DNA from 4 places in the Paraliobacillus sp. JSM ZJ581 genome. Region 1 is predicted to be linked to each of the others. Evidence: predicted binding sites of a transcription regulator. Region 1 holds the regulator's gene; each other region holds the start of a gene.
What was found. The regulator Rex, encoded in region 1, represses fermentation and respiration genes when NADH is low (regulators of the CRP and FNR family bind a similar motif). The targets are predictions, from matches to a motif close to TTGTGAAATATTTCACAA.

Region 1 (6,069 bases):
CAACTTAATAATGTTCGTTATCGGACAGGAGAACGTGCGAAAGTTCATTTTGACATGGTTACACTTGTTTATAATGCATCAAAACTGGCTGTAGATCGTATTCATACCCAATTAAATCAGCAACAAGCTGCATGATTTCTGTTTTTTTAAATACAATTTCGAGATTCTGTCAGTCTTTGTATTTTTAAAAAGAGCAATTGTGAAATTGACTCAATGACGATGTAATTATATCAAAGAAAAGAAAATTAGTTGAAGAAATTAAGAAGGATAACATTGTTGAGAAATACCTGAATCATGCTGAATTATAAGGTTTTTTAAAAAAATTAAATTTGTACGGATTGGAATTAGATAAAGAACGATTTTATTTATTAGCTTTTATTGGTATGCGCTTTGCAAAAGGAGGACATAGATACAACGATGAAAACTTATACACATGTTACTAAAAAAATGAAAAAGGACGCTTTCGACAAAGTAAGAACTTTATACGAAAACGACCTTTCAGACCTTATTTAAATATAGATCGTGACACAAATGTCACTTTTTAACATGGTTTTAATATAATGTCATTCACAAACATTATTATACCAACGTTTGTAGGCGTTTCTTACATCATGCCGCCCATTCCACCCATACCGCCCATGTCAGGCATTGCAGGTGCACCGCCTTCTTCTGGAATGTCTGCTACTACTGCTTCTGTAGTTAGGAACATTGCTGCAACAGATGCTGCATTTTGAAGAGCTGAGCGTGTTACTTTCGTTGGGTCAACGATACCAGCGTCAATCATGTTTACCCATTCGCCACTAGCTGCGTTGTATCCAACACCAACTGCTTCACCTTTAAGTTTTTCAACAATAACTGAACCTTCAAGTCCAGCATTTTCAACGATTTGACGAAGTGGTTCTTCTAATGCACGCAATACGATGCTTGCACCAGTTGCTTCATCACCATCAAGTGCAAGATCTTGCACTTGCTTGTAAACGTTTAGTAGTGCTGTTCCACCACCAGATACGATGCCTTCTTCTACTGCTGCACGAGTAGAGTTTAGTGCATCTTCAATACGTAATTTACGCTCTTTCAATTCTGTTTCTGTAGCTGCACCAACTTTTACTACCGCTACGCCACCAGAAAGTTTTGCTAAACGCTCTTGAAGTTTTTCTTTGTCAAATTCAGAAGTCGTTTCTTCTGCTTGTGCACGGATTTGTGCAACACGTGCAGAAATTTGTTCTGGATTTCCAGCACCTTCAACGACTGTTGTATTTTCTTTCGTAACAACAACTTTAGACGCACGACCTAGTTGTTCGATTGTTGTGTTTTTCAAGTCTAAGCCTAAGTCTTCTGTAATTACTTCTGCACCAGTTAATGTCGCGATATCTTCAAGCATTGCTTTACGACGATCACCAAATCCAGGAGCTTTTACTGCTACTGCGTTAAATGTTCCACGAAGTTTGTTCACTACTAATGTAGCTAATGCTTCACCCTCTACATCCTCAGCAATTAAAAGAAGTGGTTTACCTTGTTGTACAACTTGTTCTAGTACAGGTAGTACTTCTTGAATATTGTTAATTTTCTTATCTGTAATCAAGATATATGGATCTTCTAATACTGCTTCCATTTTATCTTGATCAGTAACCATGTATGGAGAAGAGTATCCACGATCAAATTGCATACCTTCCACGACTTCAAGCTCGGTGTTAAAGCCTTTGGACTCCTCAATCGTAATTACCCCATCATTCCCAACGCGCTCCATCGCTTCAGCAATTAACTGACCTACTTCATCATCACCAGATGAAATAGAAGCAACTTGGGCAATGGACTCTCTTCCTTCAATTGGTTTAGATATCTTGCGTAGCTCTTCTGTCGCTAGTTCAACCGCTTTTTCAATTCCACGGCGGACACCTACAGGATTTGCTCCGGATGCGACGTTTTTTAATCCTTCTTGGATCATTGCTTGTGCTAAAACAGTTGCAGTTGTTGTACCGTCACCAGCAACATCATTTGTTTGTGATGCTACTTCAGATACTAGTTGTGCACCCATGTTTTCAAATTCATCTTCTAACTCAATTTCTTTTGCGATCGTTACCCCATCATTTGTAATTAGAGGTGAACCGTATTTTTTACCTAAAACAACGTTACGCCCTTTTGGTCCTAATGTTACTTTTACTGCATTTGCTAATGTATCAACACCACGTAGCATTGAGCGACGAGCATCTTCACTAAACTTAATTTCTTTAGCCATCTTAATAAGCCCTCCTAAATTCGTAATTAAGTATATTATTTGTATTCTTCATTTAGCCAATAACAGCTAAAATATCATTTTCTCGAAGAATTAAGTATTCTTTTCCTTCATATTTCACTTCTGTTCCTGCGAACTTAGAGAAAATAATCGTATTTCCTTCAGCAACCTCTGGAGCGATTTTTTTCCCGTTATCTGTTACACGACCAGAACCTACTGCAACAACTTTTCCTTCTTGTGGTTTTTCTTTCGCAGAATCTGGTAATACAATTCCACTTGCAGTTTTTTCTTCTTGTTCTACGAGTTCAATAATGACACGATCACCTAATGGCTTTAGCATCAAAAAACCCTCCTTCATTATTTTCAATATGTTTTTTTCTATTTTAGCACTCGGCTATGAAGAGTGCTAACACAATTATTATAATAATGAATTACTTTTTATTTTGCAAGTATTATGATGTATTTTTTCAAAAAAATTTTCTATCTTTTTCTACAAAATCGTCATAAACGTACTAATTCAATTCTATTCATATAATATGTTAAAATACATTTGTTAAACAAATTTTAAAAAAGAGGAGTCGTTTATCGTTGGAAAAAAGATATTTGTACATATTATTAACATACATATTGATGCAGCTATCGTCTATTCCGGTTGCTATTATTATAAAAGCATCCAGTATTAGTAAAACGTATTATTCAATAATTGGAACAAGCTGGACGATCTTTAGCTTTACTGTTGCTTTAATCATTATGGTGTATCTATTAAAACCAGAAAGGAATTTGCGCAAGCATCCTGATGCAGCAAGTTTAGGCATGGTGATTATTTGGTCCATTATAGGAATCGTTATGGCTATGTTAGGCCAAGGCATAATGAATCTAATTCAAACATTTTTACTAGGTATTGAGCCTGGATCAGAAAACACACAAAATATTATGGCACTTGCACGGGCTACACCAATCTTTATTATTGTCGTTGCCATTATCGGGCCAATTTTAGAAGAAATCGTGTTTCGTAAAATTATTTTTGGTGAAGTATATAAACGTACCAATTTTTTCATTGGTGCCTTAGCATCAGGATTAATATTCGCTGTCGTCCACGCTGATTTTAAAAATACGTTAATTTATTTAACGATTGGATTCGTTTTTGCTTTTATCTATGTACAATCCAAACGAATTATTGTACCAATCATTGCACACTCGACTATGAATGCAGTCGTGGTGATTGCGCAGTTGAGCATCAGCCCTGAAGAATTAAACCGGATGCTAGAACAGTATGAGAAAATACAAATGATCGTTTTTGGGGGCTAAACTTCGAATGAAACATTCACCTTTACCTTTAGCTGTTATGTATTTTATTATCGGTGTCTCCTTTACTTTTTTCGGCATCGAATCGGCGCAAGGTACACTGTGGAATTTTTTCACCGTTTCACTTGCAATTTTTGCTACATTTAACTTTGCTATAACCATTCGATTAGTAGCATTACACATACATGTCAAACGTACAAAAAAGAAAAAATAAATATGCATTCACACATATCTGAGTAGTTGAAACAAAAAGGTAGTGACATTCCCTTACAATGCCACTACCTTTCTTCTATTCTTCTGCTTCTGGAGAATAATGCTTCATAAAATAAATTAATGATTGGAGTTCTACTGCTAAATCAATATGATGGACTCGTACTTTATCAGGTACTGTTATTCGAGCTGGCGTAAAGTTCAATATTCCACTTATCCCCGCTTCAATTAATCTTTCTGTAATGGATTGTGCTTCTAGTCCCGGAACAGTTAAAATCGCTGCTTGAACATTACCAAGATACTTCTCCAGATCATCAATATGATAGATCGGTACTCCACCTATCTCTTGATTAACTTTATCAGGACTTGTATCAAAAGCCATTTCAATTTTTGTGTTATTGTTTTTGGTGAAATTATAGTTCAGAAATGCTGTACCTAGATTACCAACACCAATAAGGGCAACATTGGTTATTTCATCCTGATCTAATGTTTTTCTAAAGAAACCGAGTAAGTATTCGACATTATATCCATACCCTTTCTTTCCTAATGCACCAAAGTAGGAAAAGTCTCTACGTATAGTTGCTGAATCCACTTTAACCGCTTCACTCAACTCTTTAGAAGATACGCGCGATTTTCCTTGAAGGTACAAATTATTTAGAAAGCGATAATAAAGTGGCAAACGTTTCGCTGTTGCTTGCGGTATTTTAGTATGTTCTGACATGTTCCATTCCCCTTCTATTCATATTACCCCTATTGTTTGTTCTCCAAAAAATTTATTTAGTAGAACTTTATTTATTATATCTGTATCTATATCTTAACAAAAAATCAAACATATGTCGTGAAGAATTACACGTACTACTTATAGTATAGACATTTTTTATTTATATACCTAACCATTTGCTTGCTAGTTAAACAAAAATTGCGATAAACTAAGTATTATGAGGTGAAAAAAGATGATATTAATGCAAATCAATCAGTTATCGAAGCGCTATGGTGCGGAACTGATTCTATCAAATATAAAGTTAGAGATAAAATCGAACGATAGAATTGCTATTGTAGGCAGAAACGGTGCAGGAAAATCAACATTATTAAAAATTATGGCCGATGTGCTCTCTTATGATGAGGGAGACATACATAAACCTAAACATGTTACACTTGGCTATCTAGCACAAAATACAGGATTAGAAACAAATGAAACCATTTGGAATGAAATGTTGTCCGTTTTTGCTGAGTTAATTGAAACGGAAGACAAACTTAGAGCAATGGAGCAGCAAATGGGTAATCCTACATTAATGGAGGATAATTCGCGATATCAGCAACTACTTCACAGTTATGACCAACTGCAAGAGGATTTCAAAAAAAATGGTGGCTATCAATACGAGGCTGACATTAAAGCTGTTTTAAATGGTCTCAACTTCAAAGAATTTGATCTAGCTACGCCAATTAATGAACTTAGTGGTGGTCAAAAAACGCGTTTAGCTTTAGGTAAACTACTACTATCAAAGCCAGACGTTTTAATTTTGGATGAACCGACAAACCATTTAGACATTGAAACATTGACTTGGCTAGAAGTTTATTTAAATAATTATCACGGAGCCGTTGTTATCGTTTCCCACGATCGATACTTTCTTGATAAGACAGTGAATACGATTTATGAGATCTCACGCCATCAATCGAAGAAATATCACGGGAACTACACAAAATACTTAGTCCAAAAGGCTGCTGACTATGAGCGAGAAATGAAGGAATTTGAAAAGCAACAAACAGAAATAAAACGTATGGAAGATTTTGTTCAAAGAAATTTGGCTCGAGCTTCTACAACAAAACGCGCACAAAGTAGAAGAAAGCAATTAGAGAAAATAGAACGAATGGACAAACCAAAAGGGGATGAAGGGTCTGCCTCCTTTAGCTTTACTATTAACCAACGAAGTGGCAATGATGTGATCAAAGTAAAAGAATTAGCTTTTCATTATGATGATACCGATGATCCAATCTTCTCTGATCTATCCTTCCAAGTATCACGTGGGGACCGGATTGCTTTAGTTGGGCCAAACGGTGTAGGGAAAACAACTTTATTAAAAACAATAACTGGCGATCTTCATCCATCCAATGGTGATATTCAAATAGGTTCTAAAGTAGACATCGGTTACTATGATCAAGAACAAACGAAACTCCATTCAACCAAATCTGTACTTATGGAATTATGGGATGATTATCCAATGATAGATGAAAAAGATATACGGACAACACTGGGGAATTTTTTGTTTTCCGGAGATGATGTACTTAAAACGGTATCTGCTTTAAGTGGTGGTGAAAAAGCT
Region 2 (6,069 bases), on a different contig from region 1:
GATAAGACAGATCCAGAAATGATCTATCAAGTATTTCAAATTAGTAAATCTGCTTTTAAACGAGCATTAGGCAAACTAATGAAAGAGAAAAAAATTGAGCAAATAGATGGAAAAACACGTTTATTAAAAGAATAAGTAATTAAAAAACAAGGATGGTTTACTGCAAAAAAAGTGAACCATCCTTGTTTTTTATACAACTTGTTCTTGTTTTGTTATTTGCAACGCTCCTCTTAATCTCACACGTTCCTCTTCAGTTAATGGAATTAAAGGTAAACGAACACTGCCTACGTCTAAACCAATCATACATAATGCTTCTTTTACTGGCGTTGGATTAGGAGCTAAGAATAAAGCTTTCATTGTTGGTAATAACTGTTGATGTAAAAGGCTTGCTTGTCTTTGTTCACCATTCATATAATTAGTGATCATTTGTTGCATTTCATTCCCTATAATATGTGAAGAAACGGACACAACACCTCTACCACCAATAGATAATACAGGTAATGTTAAACTATCATCACCACTGTATAAATCAAAATTCTCTTTTGTTTCATTTATAATTGTTGTCATCATATCTAAATTTCCGCTTGCTTCTTTCATTGAGGTTATATTCTTAATTTTAGATAACCGAATGATTGTTTCTACCGAGAGTCCAACAACACTTCTTCCAGGAATATTATAAAGCATAACAGGTAAACTAGTTGCTTCAGCAATTGTTTTGAAATGTTGATACATTCCCTCCTGAGACGGTTTGTTGTAATAAGGAGTTACTAACATGACACCATCAACCCCTATAGTTTCTGCTTTCTTAGTAAGAACGATTGATGCTTGTGTATTATTTGATCCTGTTCCTGCTATTACTGGAATACGTTTATCAACATGCTGAACAACAAAACGAATAAAATCGACTTTATCGTCTTCTGTTAAAGTTGGAGATTCTCCAGTCGTTCCTGTTATAACAATTCCCTCTGTTCCATTCAATAGTAAATGATTAATGACCTCCTTTGTTTTTTCATAATCAATGTTTCTCTCATCATCAAATGGAGTAACCATAGCGGTTAATAAACGACCAAATTGCATGTAAAATTCACCTCTACTCATAATTTAAAAGTAATCTGCGATGCGATTGAATAGAGCGTATCTCATCATAAAAAAACAGCGACGAAGGACTCGGCGCTGCATCAATTAGTATTTTTATGATGCGTGAGATAGCCCTCCATATAGCATGTAATTACTATATGACAGTACTGTATTTATTCAATAACAGTACCAGTGAATAAAATGATGAACGTTTATTCACTTCGGCAAATTCCCCTTTGAGCTTCAATCATTAGCGTTCATCCGCTTCATAAAGCTTACTATTGGTCTTTGCTCCTCTATACTCACTTCAATGTTCAATTGAAGTTATAGAAATATTAGTCATACTTTATCAAATATTTAAGATAGTTGCAATAGCTTCATTGGGTTTATTCACAAGAAAATTTATTATATTTGTCCAACTATAACTAATCAAGTGCAAATAGATTGACAATCTATTTGTTTCTAAATAAAATATAGCGTAACTATTCATAATTTTTAGTCAAATTATTTAAAGCTATATTTATTGGCATGGATAGTGATTATTATAAAAGGTGGTGGCGTTATATGAGGATAAATAAAGATTCGACAATTCAAATTGGTGATTGGGTTAGGGCGAAGTCAAGTAAAGGGATTTTAATGCACGGATTTGTTGAAAAAACTGAATTCAATCATAATGTTGTCCAAATTCACGTTGTTGCTTGTGATAATAAGATGTTGACGGGACAAAGTATTCAAATTAACCCATCAAAAGTTAATCGTTTAACTAGTGATTTCGCAAAAACGGAGAATCAATTATATATATTAATTAACATGGCACTTGAGACTCGTGATGAAGATTGGTTTCATGAATTAGTTTCACAATGGAACAAAATTAAGAAACGCAAAGAACAAAATATATATCATGTAGATTATGAAAGAAACAATTATAGTACAGATTATCGTTTGTAATAAATTAGCTTGGATTGACAGCTACTCTTATCTATGGTAAATAATTAATGTTAGCACTCTTTTTAACTGACTGCTAAATCTAATTATCTGAAAATAAGAGAGGAGCATAAACATGCCAACGAAACAATTTGAAGCAGAGTCAAAAAGACTATTAGAAATGATGATTAACTCCATTTATTCACAACGAGAAGTTTTCCTTCGAGAATTAATCTCAAATGCTAGTGATGCCATTGATAAGCTATATTATAAGGCGCTAACAGATGAGTCTCTTACATTCAACTCAAAAGATTATTACATAAAAGTAAGTGCTGATAAAGAATCTCGGACCTTAACAATCACTGATACAGGAATTGGGATGACCGAAGAAGAGCTGATTAACAATTTAGGTGTTATAGCAAGAAGTGGTTCATTATCATTTAAAAAAGAAAATGACATTAAAGATGGTCATGATATTATCGGCCAATTTGGTGTAGGATTTTATGCAGCGTTTATGGTAGCTGATGCAGTAACTGTTAAAACGAAAGCACTAAATAGTGATCAAGGTTATTTATGGAGATCAGAAGGCGTTGAGGGCTATAGTATTGAACCTGTAAATAAAACAGATACAGGGACCGAAATTGCGTTAACAATAAAAAAGAGTACAGATGAAGATGATTTTGACCAATTTTTAGATGTTGATCAATTAAAGTCAATTATTGTTAAATATTCCGATTTTATTCGTTACCCTATTAAAATGGACATTGTCACTAAAGAACCTCAAGGAGAAGATCAGGATCCTGTTGAAGTTATTGAAGAAAAAACAGTCAATAGTATGATCCCGATTTGGAAAAAGAATAAAAATGAATTAAGTGATGAAGATTATAATCAATTTTACACAGAAAAGCATTACGGTTTTGATCAGCCTCTTCAACATATTCATTTAAGTGTGGACGGAAATATTCGTTACGATGCGATTTTGTATATACCTGAAAGCACGCCATACAATTACTACTCTGCTGAATATGAAAAAGGTCTAGAATTATATTCTAATGGTGTGCTCATTATGAACAAATGTGCAGATCTATTACCTGATTACTTTAGTTTTGTTAAAGGATTGGTTGATTCAGAAGATCTTTCACTTAACATCTCTCGTGAAATGTTACAGCATGACCGTCAGTTAAAATTAATAGCGAAAAATATTAACAAGAAAATTAAGACTGAATTACAAAAGTTACTAAAGAATGACCGTGACAAATACGAAACGTTTTATGCTTCATTTGGACGCCAGCTAAAATATGGTGTCTACAGTGATTTTGGGCAAAACAAAGAAACATTGCAAGATTTATTACTTTTTTATTCATCAAAAGAAAACAAGTTAGTTTCTCTTGCTGAATATGTAGAACGTATGCCTGAAGATCAACCATACATTTATTATGCGACTGGAGAAACGAATGAAAGAATAGAACGCCTACCACAAACGGAAGTTGTCTTAGACAAAGGATATGAAATTCTTTATTTAACCGATGATATTGATGAATTTGCCATAAAAATGCTAGCAACCTATCAAGAAAAAGATTTTAAATCTGTTTCAAGCGGTGACTTAGGGTTTGAACCAGATGAAGAAGAGAATACAGAAGAAGAAATGAAAGAAAATAAAGCATTGTTAGATCATATGAAATCTGTATTGGCAGATAAAGTGAAAGATGTACGCATTTCTAAACGGCTGAAATCACATCCTGTTTGTTTAAGTAATGATGGTGAGATATCCATTGAGATGGAAAAGGTATTAAATATGATGCCTGATAATCCTCAGCTAAAAGCAGATAAAATTTTAGAAATTAACATGCATCACGATGTATTTAAAACAATGCAAACGGCTTATGAAAAAGAGGATATCCAAAAAACGGATTTGTTGACAAATATATTATATCACCAAGCTTTGTTGATTGAAGGACTTTCTATCGACGATCCAGTTACATTTACAAATAATATTTGGAAAGCAATTGCTGAATAGACATTCAAATGAATAAGTAAAGATAGAAAAGGCATACACTAATTAATCAAGTGTGATGTCTTTTTCTATTACGCAATCCTATTGTTTATTTTGAATTTGTCACAAACATGTCATAAAAAAGTCACGGATAGTACACAACTTTATAAACGATTAAGTTTAAAATGTACTAAAGAAAAACATTCTAACCTAATAAATGCTATAATGAAAAAGTTATGAATTTCACAAAGAGAAAATGGAGGGATAGAAGTGGAATTTGATCCAGTCATCATGAGTCGATTAATTACAGCAATGACTTTAGGATTTCATATTATTTTCGCCACCTTAGGCGTAGGTGTGCCATTATTTATTTCAATTGCAGAATTTATCGGAATTAAAAAGAAGGACGAGCATTATATTTTATTAGCACAGCGTTGGGCACGTGGATTTGTAATCACAGTGGCAATTGGTGTTGTGACTGGTACTGCTATTGGATTGCAACTGTCTTTAGTTTGGCCTCAGTTTATGCAACTGGCCGGTAATGTGATCGCATTGCCATTATTTATGGAAGTATTCGCTTTCTTTTTTGAAGCGATTTTCTTAGGGATTTATTTATATACTTGGGATCGTTTTAAAAATCAATATATCCATTGGTTATTTTCTATACCAGTTTTAATCGGGGCAGGAATTTCAGCTGTATTTATCACAACAGTGAATTCATTTATGAATACACCTGACGGATTTTTAATGCAGAACGGTGAGTTTACAGCAGTAAATCCAATAGCTGCAATGTTGAATCCTTCTACACCAACTAGGGTGGCTCACGTTCTAGGTGGATCATATGTGACAGTTGCAGCTATTTTAGCAGCAATTGCAGCATTTGCTTTATTGCGCAAAAAAGGAGCAAAAACATATCATAAGAAAGCATTAAAATTAACTGTTATTTCTATGTTTATCTTTTCTATCTTAACTGCAGTTGCCGGTGATGTTTCTGCGAAATTTTTAGCTACGCATCAGCCAGAAAAACTAGCAGCAGCAGAATGGCATTTTGAGACAGAAGAAAATGCTGATTTGATATTATTTGGTTGGCTGAATGAAGATAATGAAGTAGTTGGAGAAATACGTTTACCTGGATTTTTAAGCTTTCTCGCTCACGGTAATTTTATGAGCGAAGTTACTGGATTGGAGGAATTTCCAGAGAATGAACACCCACCACTATGGATTCATTACATGTTTGATCTGATGGTAACCATTGGTTTCTTTTTATTAGCTATTTCATTTGTTTATCTTCTATTTACGTTCATAAAAAAATGGAATGCCAATAATAAATTATTTTTATGGTTGATCACCTTAAGTGGGCCATTAGCGATGTTAGCTGTCGAATTTGGTTGGATCTATGCAGAGGAAGGAAGACAACCTTGGATTCTCCGTGGGTATATGACAGTGGAGGAAGCAGCAACTAGCTCTCCTTATATCACGCACATGTTCTTTTTATTCTTATTACTTTATATTGTGTTAGGTACATTGTGCGTGATTACTTTACGCAAGCTTTTTAAAAACAACCCGGCAGAGGTAGAACTTGAAAAGCGTTACCCAGTGATTGAGAAGGGAGTGTCAGAGTAATGAGTTATGAAGTAATTGGCATTACCGTACTTTGGTTGTTTCTTTATGGCTATTTGATCATTGCCTCCATTGACTTTGGTGCCGGATTTTTTGCATACTATGCGAAAGTTACCAAAAGAGATCATATTATTAATCAAATCATTTCGCGTTACTTATCTCCAGTGTGGGAAGTAACAAATGTGTTTTTAGTATTCTTTTTTGTAGGAATTGTAGGTTTTTTTCCGAATTCCGCATATTACTTTGGTTCAGCGCTATTAGTACCAATTAGTTTTGCGATTATATTGTTGGCAATTAGAGGATCTTTCTACGCTTTTGAAAATTATGGTTCTAAACAAAGTAATGTATACATGTTTTTATATGGTGCGACTGGACTATTTATCCCAGCTTCTTTATCTACTGCGCTTACCATATCAGAAGGTGGATTTATTACAGAAGAGAATGGTGTAGTATCG
Region 3 (6,069 bases), on a different contig from region 1:
GAAGTAACGGTTCTCCTCCACTTACTGTTACCCCACCATTGGTTGATTGGAAAAAAGGAAGATAGCTTTTAATATCTTTCACTAAATCTTCTACTGACATCTCTTTCCCTTCACCCATTTTCCACGTATCAGGGTTATGACAAAATTTACAACGCAAAAGACATCCTTGTGTAAAAATGACATAACGTAAGCCAGGTCCGTCTACTGTACCACATGTTTCTATTGAATGAATTCGACCTTTCATGTTGTTCGCCCTCCCCTAAATTTCAGAAATAAGAAGGGAAATCCCTTCTTATTTCGTCTTACATACTTTCATGGAACGTACGATTAATTACGTCAATTTGTTGTTCTCTTGTTAATTTAATAAAGTTAACAGCATAGCCAGATACACGGATTGTCAATTGTGGATATTCTTCTGGATGATCCATTGCATCTAGTAACGTTTCACGGTCAAATACGTTTACGTTTAAGTGATGACCATTTTTAATAGCATAACCGTCTAGCATTCCTGCTAAATTGGCTTTTCTCGCATTTTCATCTTTACCTAATGCTTTAGGTACAATAGAGAATGTGTTAGAAATACCATCTAGCGCATATTCATATGGCATTTTTGCAACTGAGCTTAATGAAGCCAGTGAACCGTTTTTGTCACGTCCGTGTAATGGGTTTGCACCTGGAGCAAATGGTTCGCCCGCTTTACGGCCATCTGGTGTGTTACCAGTTTTCTTACCATATACAACGTTAGAAGTAATTGTAAGAATAGATTGTGTATGAACAGAATTACGATACGTATGGTGTTTCTTAATTTTGTTCATAAAGGTTTTAACAAGATCAGCTGCAATATCATCTACACGATCATCATTGTTTCCGTATTTAGGGAAATCTCCTTCAATTTCATAGTCAACAACAAGACCATCTTCATCACGAATTGTTCTTACTTTAGCATATTTTATCGCACTCAATGAGTCTGCAACAACAGAAAGTCCTGCAATCCCACATGCCATAGTACGCAATACTTCACGATCATGCAATGCCATTTCTATTCTTTCATAGCTATATCTATCATGCATGTAGTGAATGATGTTTAACGCATTTACATATAGTTCTGATAACCAATCTAAGATTGTATCGTATTTCTTCATTACTTCATCATAGTCTAAATATTCAGAAGTGATTGGTGCATAGTTTGGAGCTACTTGGATTTTTAGCTTCTCATCTACTCCACCATTAATTGCATAAAGTAATGCTTTTGCAAGGTTTGCACGAGCACCAAAGAACTGCATTTGTTTACCAATGCGCATTGCTGATACACAACATGCGATACCATAGTCATCACCATAATGTTCACGCATCAAATCGTCATTTTCATATTGAATAGAGCTTGATTTAATAGACATATTAGCACAATATTTTTTGTAGTTATCAGGCAACTTCGTAGACCATAACACCGTTAAGTTTGGCTCTGGAGCTGGTCCTAGATTATCTAACGTGTGCAAGAAACGATAAGAGTTCTTCGTAACTAATGGACGACCATCTTCTGCAATACCTGCTAATGATTCTGTTACCCAAGTTGGGTCACCACTAAATAATTCATTATATTCAGGTGTTCTTGCAAATTTCACAAGACGCAGCTTCATTACGAAATGGTCAACTAACTCCTGTGCTTCTTCTTCCGTTATTACTCCGTTTTGAATATCTCTTTCTACATAAATATCTAAGAAAGTAGATACACGACCTAGACTCATTGCAGCACCATTTTGCTCTTTAATTGCTGCTAAATATCCAAAGTATAACCATTGGAAAGCTTCTTGTGCAGTTGTTGCTGGTTTTGAAATATCAAACCCGTAAGCTGCGCCAAGCTGCTTTAGTTCTTGTAACGCACGAATTTGTTCTGATGTTTCTTCACGGTCACGGATAATATCATCTGTCATTGTTCCGTTACCAATTAGATCAAGATCTTTTTTCTTTTCGGCAATCAAGTGATCCATACCATAAAGTGCTACACGACGATAGTCACCAATGATACGTCCACGTCCGTATGCATCAGGTAATCCTGTTACAACACCCGCTTTACGAGCCGCTCTAATTTCTGGTGTGTACGCATCAAATACACCTTGGTTATGTGTTTTACGGTAATCTGTAAAAGTTTTTACTACTTCATCATCAATTTTATATCCATAAGATTCTGCAGCAGCTACTGCCATACGAATTCCACCAAATGGTTGTAATGAGCGTTTGAATGGCTCATCTGTTTGAACACCGACTACTTTTTCTTGTTCTTTATTCAAATATCCGGCGCCATGAGAAGTGATTGTAGATACGATTTTTGTATCTAAATCATACACTCCTCCATTCTCACGTTCTTTCTTCGTAAGATCCATTACTTTGTCCCATAATGCTTTTGTTGCATCGGTTGGGCCAGCTAGAAATGCTTCATTTCCTTCATATAACGTAAAATTCTTTAAAATAAAATCACGAACATCAATTTCCTTTTGCCATTTACCTTCACGGAAGCCATCCCAAGGATTTTTTTGTGTAACTTCTTCTGCTACTTTCATTTCCTTTACCTCCTTAAATAATAACATTTGTCTATTTATGCACAAATGTTTAACAATTATCCTTTAACTTAACTACATTATATACCTTCTCAACCATAAAATAAAGTGAAAAAGATCACATTTTTAAACTGTTATAATAAATGTTCTTAAAATGTTCAAATTTTAACACGATAAAGTTTTGATGTAAAACACAAATACAGCATCCGCATACAACGTTGATATATCAATGTTTTTATTACGTGATATAAAACACAAATTAAAGTTATATAATTATAACAGATAAACTGTACTATACTGTTATAGTTATATAAAATGAAATTATTATAACAGAAATTCAGAATTAAATTCTAAATAGTTTACTTGCTTTATATTTTATTTGTTCTGAAATATTGGCTGATAATCTGTAATGTTTATTTAAAAACAAGAAAAACACCTGTTTTCTTCATTAAAAAGAAATAGGTGTTTCTCTTTGCTTATGCCCACCACATATCGGCAGGTTGCTCATAAATCATAACAGATTTTAAATTTTCTACAGCACGCATGAAACCTTCTTCAATGGACATGATTGGGTCTTCGTGTTCGATGCTAACAACATGATCATAACCATATGTTCGAAGCGCACTAATAATATCACTCCATACCTTTACCGAATGACCATAGCCTACAGAACGGAAACTCCATGCACGTGATTGTACTTTGCTATATGGTTGCATGTCTGTTAACCCATACATATTGACATGTTCTTGATCAATATAGGTATCTTTTGCATGAAAATGATGAATTGCATTTGCCTTACCCAAAATCTTCACTGCTGCCACAGGGTCAATTCCTTGCCACCATAAATGACTTGGGTCAAGATTTGCACCAATTGCTTCACCCGTTTGTTCACGTAATTTTAACATTGTATGTGGCGTGTGAACTAAAAAACCAGCATGAAGTTCTATCCCAATTTTAACGTTGTTTTCTATAGCAATTGCGTTGATCTCTTTCCAATAAGGAACAAGCTTTTCTTCCCACTGCCATTTTAGCACCTCACTGTACTCCTCTGGCCAAGGAGTAACTGGCCAATTCGGAAATTTTCCACCCTCAGAATCACCAGGGGTACCAGAGAATGTATTAACAACAGGCACATTCATAAGCCCAGCAAGTTTAATTGTTTTAACCAATGTGTCATGTGACGCTTTTCTAAAAACTACATCTGGAGAAATAGGGTTTCCATGACAACTTAGTGCACTAATGGTTAAGCCACGTGATGTCACTTTTTCTAAAAAAGAAGTACGTGCTTGTTCATTTTCTAATAATGTATTTAATTTTAAGTGTGCATCACCAGGATAACCTCCAGTACCAATCTCAACCGCATCTAGACCAGCATTTTTTACGTAATCTAACATCGACTCTAACTTTTTATCTGAAAATAGTACTGTGAATACACCTAACCGCATCATCGATTCACTCCCTGTATATGTTACTAACATTATTTTAAATATTACTGGCTTAAGGTAATTTTCTTTCCTGTCTCATTTGATTCTATTGCAGCAAGAATAATTTCTAATGACTTTTTACCTTCTTCACCGTCAATTAGAGGTTTCTCATTCGCTTGTATCTTATGAATAAAGTGATCAATCACCCCTGTTGAGGTTTGTTTTCCTTCTTCATTTGATTGAATTGCTCCTAATTCATAGTTAACTCTGCTTCCACTCGTATACGTTGCAATCAAGCTATAGTTAGGATCATCTTCTATGCGAAGCACCCCTTTTTCTCCATAAATCACTGTGGCATTATCTTCGTTCACTTTATACGCCCAGCTTGCAGTCAATGTACCGATAATACCTGATTGGCTTTTTAAAATACAAACAGCATTATCGTCAACGGTAATGTTATCTTTCGCATTTGCTTCTACAATGGCTGATACATCAGTAAATTCCTCACCTAAAATGTAGCGAATAAGGTCGGCTTTATGTACGCCTAAGTCACCCATTGCACCCATGATCGCATCTTCTTTTCTAAAAAACCACGATTCTTTCCCATCTGCACTCCAGCCTTCTGGACCACCATGACCAAAAGCTGTCCGGAAGCTATAAACTTTTCCAATAGCCCCTTCTGCTATTAAATCTTTCGCCTTTTTATGTGAAGGAACAAAGCGTTGGTTATGCGCAATCATCAATGTTTTACCACTTTTCTCACTTGCGACAATCATCGCTTGGGCCTCTTCTTTTGTTGTTGCCATTGGTTTTTCACACAACACATGATTGCTGTAGTTAAGAGCTGCAATGGAAACAGGTGCATGAAGCACGTTAGGTAGACACACACTAACCACATCTAACGATTCCTTTTCAAGCATCTCATTATAATCGGTATAGACTGCTCCACCATAAATTTCTTGCATTGCTTTAGCACGCTCTTCTACAATGTCACATAAAGCGACTATCTCAACTTGATTATTCTGATTGTATTCTGGTAAATGTCGGTGCTTACTAATACTACCGCATCCAACAACTGCTACTTTAATTTTTCCCATGTTTCATCACTCCTTGAAATTTCAATTTTGATCAGAGTACCGTAATCCTATGTTTTAATCTTTCTTTGAAATCTTTTCAATTGATGCGTGGTTTCCATAGCTCGGTTGATGCGTATCCGTTAGCTTTAACCATGTAACAGCATTTTTAATTACCGTTTGAATTTCGTCATTATAATAGGTTGGATATGTTTCATGCCCTGGTCTAAAATAGAAGACTTTCCCACGTCCACGTTTATACGTTGCACCACTCCGAAAGACTTCTCCACCTTCAAACCAGCTAACAAAAAGAAGTTCATCCGGTGTCGGAATATCAAAATGTTCGCCGTACATTTCTTCTTTTTCAAGCTCGATATAACTTCCGAGACCTGATGTGATTGGGTGTGTTGGGTCAATCACCCATAATCGCTCACGATCATCCGCTTCACGCCATTTTAAATCACAGCTTGTTCCCATTAAACGTTTGAAAATTTTCGAAAAATGAGCCGAGTGTAGGATAAGTAACCCCATACCTTGAAGAACACGTTGTTGAATTTTGTCTACCCATTCGTCTTTCACTTCATCATGAGCTAAGTGTCCCCACCAAATTAAGACGTCTGTTTGGTTTAATAAATTATCAGACAAGCCATGGTTCTCTTCATCTAATGTCGCAGTTACTACCTCGTGACCTGCTTCTGTTAAAAAATCACAAATCGCACCATGTATACCTTTTGGATAAATTTCTCTTACTTTTTGATTTTTTTGTTCATGCCTGTTTTCGTTCCAAATTAATATACGCACTGTTTAGCCACCTTCATTTCACTTTACTTTGTTTTATATGATGAGTGATAATTTACGATGTTCAAACACTATCATCATATTTCTAGTTAACCGATTAAAATTGAACGCGTTGATTTGTTTTTCCGGATTGATAGATAGCATGAATCATTTGTTGCGTCTTTAATCCTTCTTCTGCAGGAATATCTAGTTGATTGACTTTTCCTTGTAAAAAATCAT
Region 4 (6,069 bases), on a different contig from region 1:
AATATTATTAGCAAGCATTAAATTAGCAATGGTAAATACACAAGGAATACTAATTAAGATAATTTCTAAAACTAACAATATATCGGCTTCCACACGAATCATTCTACCTTGCCATACTAATTGAACAATGCCTTGATCATATGCACTTACATAAATAGCTAAAAACAAAATGCCAAATCCCATGGTTACCCCAGAGAAAATTTCACCTAACGGCATTCTTGAAAATGGTATTGGTCCGAAGGTATAAAATATCCCTATACCAAAGCATACCATGCCAACCAATAATACAAACAAATCCGTACGAAAAACCAGCCAGATCCCTAACGATGTAGCAAGAGTTAATAAACATAGTATTGTAATAATGACCGTTGATTCAGAGATGTTTTTTTGACCAATAATATTATGTTCCAATCTGTATGCTTCAGATGATGCCTTTCGATAATCCATATAATTATTAATTGCCGTTGTTGTTAAATCAAAAGTTAACATCGATAGAAAGAAAATCATTGTATTTAGTGGCTGAAACGAATCATATCTGTAATAAACAAACAGACATCCAATCAAAAATGGAAACACACTTGCAATTTTCGTTTGAATTTCAACCAGTTTTAAAAATGTAGAAATAGACACCTTATACTCTCCTTATTAAAGTTCTTCTCTGTTTCCTAATTTAAATGCATCATTAGTCAATTCAAATGTACCTTCCAACTCTGAAGTAATAAACACTTGTTGATCTTTATCAACAAATATTGCTTCTACTCCTTCTTGCGTTTCAATATAGGCCAAACCATCCTTTAAACCTTTTGAGAAAATTAAAGTAGATAATGCATCACCATCCATCGATTTTTGACTAATAATCGTAACACCAGCTATATCATTTTCATACGGATAGCCATCAATTGGATTTAAAATATGGTGATACTTTTGTCCATCGACTTCTAAATATCGCTCATATATACCAGAGGTAACAATCGATTGATTATTCGCTTCTATTTTACCAACAATTTGTCCACGCTCTGTAAATGGGTCTTGTACACCTACAGTCCACTCTTTTCCTGAAGGGTTATTACCTTTTACATAGATATTTCCCCCTAAGTCAATAATTGCGGTCGTAACATCATTTTCATCTAATAAATTCGTTACTTTATCAGCAATAAACCCTTTGGCTATTGCACCTAAATCTATCTTCATTCCTTTTTCTTCTAAATAAACTGTTTGCTCTTTTTCTTTTAGCACGACTTTTTTATAATTAATTAATGGCAATACGTCATCAATTTCTTCTTGTGTAGGCTTTTTTGCATCATCAAAACCTATATGCCATAATGAAGTTAAAGGCCCGATTGTAATATCAAAAGAACCATCCGCTTGTTCACTATAATTTTTTCCTGCTTGAATTAAAGAAAAGATCTCCTCTGAAACTTCAACAGGTGATGTACCAGCAGCTTCATTTATTTCATCAATTTGTGATTGGGATTCTTCTACCCCAATTTGTTCGGTTAGATTTTGCATTTCATTAAAAGCAAGATCTATGACATCTTCTTTTCCTTCATCATAAATTTTTAATGTTACGACAGTACCCATCATAAATTCTGTTCTTTTGTAAGGAGAATCTAACAATTTTGACTCATTCACATTACAACCAGTTACAATCAACATCATTACTAAGATAATCAACATATATTTCTTCTTCAACGTTGTCAAAACCTTTCTAACATGAAATAATAATAATAAATTTAGACATATTGGGCTTCCAATGTGAACTTATTCACATTTTTTCGACATAAGTATAGCATTTACCTAATGATAGTGTCTATATAGTAAACTTTGCAATAATACTACCATAGCACGGTTAAAAGTTCGTTGCATAGCTATTTTATACAATATGTGAAAACTTATTGAACTTTATGGTTTAAAATTATTATTAAATTTGTGAACTTTTTAGATTTAATTATATATAATCTTTAAAAACCCACTGGACACAGGCACAAACTAAAGGTACAATTGTAATCGGTTGTTCACACTTTCACAACGATGACATGATTAATTTTTATTTTATAAGGAGTGTATAGATATTATGGCAAACAAAAACATTGTCATTATCGGTGCGGGATACGCTGGTGTACATGCAGCAAAAAAGCTAGCAAAAAAGTACAAAAAAGACGACTCAGTTACAATTACGTTAATTGATCGCCATTCCTACCACACAATGATGACAGAATTACATGAAGTTGCGGCACATCGCGTAGAACCAGATGCAATTCAGTTTGACCTACGTAAATTATTTAATCGAACAAAAGTAAATCTAGTAACAGACAACGTGACACATGTTGATCACGACAAGAAAAAAGTTACAACAGCGCATGGTGAATACGCTTATGATTACCTTATTTTAGGTATGGGTGGAGAACCAAATGATTTTGGCACTCCAGGTGTAGGCGAGCATGCATTTACACTATGGTCTTGGGAAGATGCAGTCAGACTTCGCGAACACATTGAAAAAACAGTAGCAAAAGCAGCAACTGTGCATGATCAAGCGACACGTCAAGCCATGCTTACCTTCACTGTATGTGGTTCTGGATTTACCGGAATCGAAATGGTTGGTGAATTAATTGAATGGAAAGAACGCTTAGCAAAAGATAACAAACTGGACACCGAAGATATTTCCCTTTACGTTGTAGAAGCGGCTCCAACGATCTTGAATATGCTAGAGCGAAAAGATGCTGACAAAGCGGAAGCATATTTAAACAAAAAAGGTGTCAAAATATTGAAAGATTCGCCGATTGTAGAAGTGAAAGCGGAAGAAATTGTTTTAAAATCTGGAGAGTCCCTTCCTACACATACATTAATTTGGACAGCTGGTGTAAAAGCAAACTCTGATACAAAAGACTACGGCATGGAAACTGCACGCGCAGGACGCTTAAAAGTAAATCAATATATGGAATCTGACCAATATGATAGTGTCTATGTTATTGGTGACTTAGCTTATTATGAAGAAGAACCTGGAAAGCCAACTCCACAAATTGTGGAAGCAGCTGAACAAACAGGTACGACTGCTGCTAAAAACATTATTTCCGAAATTAGTGGTGGTGAAAAAACAGCTTACGAAGGCAAATATCATGGGACAATGGTATCTATTGGCGCTAGATACGGTGTAGCAAACTTAATGGGCATTTCCCTAAGTGGTTGGTTTGCTAATTTTATGAAACACATGGTCAACCTTTACTATTTTATGGGCATTGCAAGTGGCTATTATATGGTTCAATATATTCGTCATGAATTTTTTGGAACAAAAGACAAACGTAACATTTTCCGTGATTTCTTAACACGTTATGGTAATGTATTATGGAGCTTACCATTACGAATTTTTGTAGCTGGATTCTGGTTAGTTGAAGCCGGTACTAAGATTTGGGGGAAAGAAACATTTGAAAATGCTATCTCAAGCTGGTCTACTGTCCCTGATTTATTTAAAGGTTTAGGAGAAGGATCTTGGTTAGTTGGAGATACTGTACGTTTACCATTTGAGTGGTTACAGACAACAACTAGCGGAGCAAGTGAAGCAGCTTCAGCTACTGAGTGGGCAACACCAATTTTAAGTAAAATGCCTGGTATCTTTGAATGGTTTATGAAAATTGCCCTTCCAACTCCTGAAATGGCAATTTTCATGCAGAAATTTATGGTGTTCATTGAATTAGCAATTGGGCTAGCTATTTTAGGTGGCTTATTCACTTGGTTAGCAAACGCAGCAAGCGCTGGATTCCTTGTTATGTTTACTTTATCTGCTATGCTCGGATGGGATAAAGTATGGGCGTTACCAGCATCTATTGCATTGATGAACGGATCTGGACGTACATTCGGCCTTGATTACTGGGTTATTCCATTCCTACAACAAAAGCTTGGTCATTGGTGGTATGGAAAAGAGCGAGCAATTTATCAAGATAAAAAATAATTAGATGTAAAGAAGGCGATTGGCTCATATTTACTTGAGCCATTCGCTTATCTTCTTTATGATGTGTATTTAATAAGACACTAAAGGGGAGTAAGAATAGTAACAGTACTGTGATACGTTCTTTTTGCCCTTTACTGTTTTCTTAAAAACAAGATAATTTAGGATGATTTTAGCTATGACAAAAAATCAACGACTCGTTTATATTGCCTTGTTAGCAGCACAAGCCGTCATCATCAGCTTATTAGAGCGTGCCATTCCTTTTCCTTTTGCTGTTGCTCCTGGTGCGAAACTCGGCTTAGCAAATATGATTACTTTATTAGCCTTATACACACTACCAGTAAAAGATGCCTTTAAAGTAGTTAGTATTCGATTAGTGTTAGCCACATTATTAGGCGGAACAATATCCACGTTCATGTATAGTGCTGCTGGCGCATTACTCAGTTTTTTTGGTATGCTTTTTGTCAAAAACTTAGGAAGAAAGCATGTTAGTCTTATAGGCGTCAGTACAACTGGTGCTGTGTTACACAACGTTGGACAACTGATGGTAGCAAGCTGGATCGCACAAACTTGGACAGTCATGCTATATTTACCCGTATTATCGTTTATTGGCATTTTATCTGGTATTGCTATTGGAATTGCTGCCAACTATTTATTAACTCATGTAGAAAAATTGCATTACTACATGGATTTACGTGATTTAAGGCAGCATAACTACTTTTAAAGAAAGAGGTTATCATAATGCGTGTACATCCGATGTGGGATCGTTACCCAGAACTTAAAGTAGATTTAGAAAGTGTATTAAACCTAATTAACAGCAATATTCGTATTCGTGATAAAAAGGTACATGCAATCATTACAGATATGATTTTTGCCGGTGGTAAACTATTACGTCCTACCTATTCTCTTTTATGCTCACATATTGGGCCGGAACAAGATAAAGAACGAGCTATTGCTGTAGCTGCCGCATTAGAGACTTTGCATATGGCAACACTTGTGCATGATGATGTAATTGATGAATCATCAACTAGACACGGGCGACAAACACTCCAAACAACACATGGCAATCAGTTTGCTATATATGCTGGTGACTATTTGTTTTCTGTATGCTTCACTATTTTATCTCGTCATGCAACTTCACTAGCTCATTTAGAATTTAATTCACGAAGCATGGAGAAAGTATTAAGCGGTGAGTTAGACCAGTTAAATGCCCGATTTCTACCACCTAACAGTGTGAAGAGCTATTTATCACGAATTTCTGGAAAAACCGCTCAATTATTTGCGGTTAGTTGCTACTCTGGTGCCGTGGAAAGCAAAGCAACGAGAAGACAAGCACTAACTGCTTGGAATATGGGACATTATATTGGGATGGCATTTCAGATCATGGATGATATTCTGGATTATCAAGGTAAAGCTCACGAAGTCGGTAAACCTATCATGTCTGATGTGCAACAGGGGATTTATACATTACCATTGATTTATGCTATGCAAAAAAAAGCAGATGAATTAAAACCTATTCTAACAAAAAAAGAGGCAATGAAAGATACAGATATACAACGTATTGCAGCAATCATTGAGCAAGAAAAAGGTATAGAAAAAGCAAAAATTTTAGCTGAACGTTATACCAACAAGGCACTAAAAGAGTTAAAAAAATTACCCAATGGCAATTATAAAAATCATTTATACACAATAACGCTAGACTTACTAAATAGAAACAAGTAAAAAAAATCGGACATCATCCCGATTTTTTTTACTTCATCTTTTTGTTATTCTATTGGGGTAAAATCAAATATTGCTTCTTCTTCCCCCATATCTACTTTTAAATCAAAGTCTTCAAGAAACCACTTATCTTGTTGGGTAAAATAAAATGTAATACCTTTGACTATATCAGATGTACCAATCTCTCCATCTTTCCCAACAGATACACCTAAAAAATAATTAGGATGTGCAGTGGGGATACCGCCATATAATTTAACAAAAAAGTGGACATAATCTCCCGAATCTAAGCTCATTTCATTTATATACCATGCTGCCGCTTCTTCTGTAACCGTAAATGCCATCTTATTAAACTCACCTCCAAATCGTTCTCTAAAGATACTATCTTCATTTTCTACTTTCTAAACGTC

Region 2: the regulator Rex is predicted to act here: its motif matches at 4,226-4,243, upstream of ACH6CY_RS00530 (cytochrome ubiquinol oxidase subunit I).
Region 3: the regulator Rex is predicted to act here: its motif matches at 2,662-2,679, upstream of pflB (formate C-acetyltransferase).
Region 4: the regulator Rex is predicted to act here: its motif matches at 1,754-1,771, upstream of ACH6CY_RS08905 (FAD:protein FMN transferase).

Annotation. Positions count from the first base shown of each region.
Region 1 is NZ_JBISEP010000044.1:899-6,967, forward strand. It holds partial or broken gene ACH6CY_RS15070 (transposase) at 1-135, shown strand, start outside; gene groL (chaperonin GroEL) at 605-2,236, opposite strand; gene groES (co-chaperone GroES) at 2,289-2,573, opposite strand; gene ACH6CY_RS15085 (CPBP family intramembrane glutamic endopeptidase) at 2,822-3,541, shown strand; gene ACH6CY_RS15090 (YdiK family protein) at 3,549-3,752, shown strand; gene ACH6CY_RS15095 (redox-sensing transcriptional repressor Rex) at 3,828-4,469, opposite strand; gene ACH6CY_RS15100 (ABC-F family ATP-binding cassette domain-containing protein) at 4,702-6,069, shown strand, end outside.
Region 2 is NZ_JBISEP010000001.1:92,950-99,018, reverse strand. It holds gene ACH6CY_RS00550 (CvfB family protein) at 1-135, shown strand, start outside; gene dapA (4-hydroxy-tetrahydrodipicolinate synthase) at 190-1,077, opposite strand; lysine riboswitch at 1,199-1,384, opposite strand; gene ACH6CY_RS00540 (IDEAL domain-containing protein) at 1,642-2,025, shown strand; gene htpG (molecular chaperone HtpG) at 2,138-4,018, shown strand; gene ACH6CY_RS00530 (cytochrome ubiquinol oxidase subunit I) at 4,286-5,617, shown strand; gene ACH6CY_RS00525 (cytochrome d ubiquinol oxidase subunit II) at 5,617-6,069, shown strand, end outside.
Region 3 is NZ_JBISEP010000005.1:76,515-82,583, reverse strand. It holds gene pflA (pyruvate formate-lyase-activating protein) at 1-244, opposite strand, end outside; gene pflB (formate C-acetyltransferase) at 303-2,558, opposite strand; gene ACH6CY_RS04880 (sugar phosphate isomerase/epimerase family protein) at 3,032-4,000, opposite strand; gene ACH6CY_RS04875 (Gfo/Idh/MocA family protein) at 4,045-5,076, opposite strand; gene ACH6CY_RS04870 (ThuA domain-containing protein) at 5,131-5,853, opposite strand; gene ACH6CY_RS04865 (Gfo/Idh/MocA family protein) at 5,948-6,069, opposite strand, start outside.
Region 4 is NZ_JBISEP010000013.1:26,059-32,127, forward strand. It holds gene menA (1,4-dihydroxy-2-naphthoate polyprenyltransferase) at 1-630, opposite strand, end outside; gene ACH6CY_RS08905 (FAD:protein FMN transferase) at 646-1,677, opposite strand; gene ACH6CY_RS08910 (FAD-dependent oxidoreductase) at 2,075-3,946, shown strand; gene ACH6CY_RS08915 (Gx transporter family protein) at 4,122-4,667, shown strand; gene ACH6CY_RS08920 (polyprenyl synthetase family protein) at 4,685-5,665, shown strand; gene ACH6CY_RS08925 (HesB/YadR/YfhF family protein) at 5,710-6,003, opposite strand.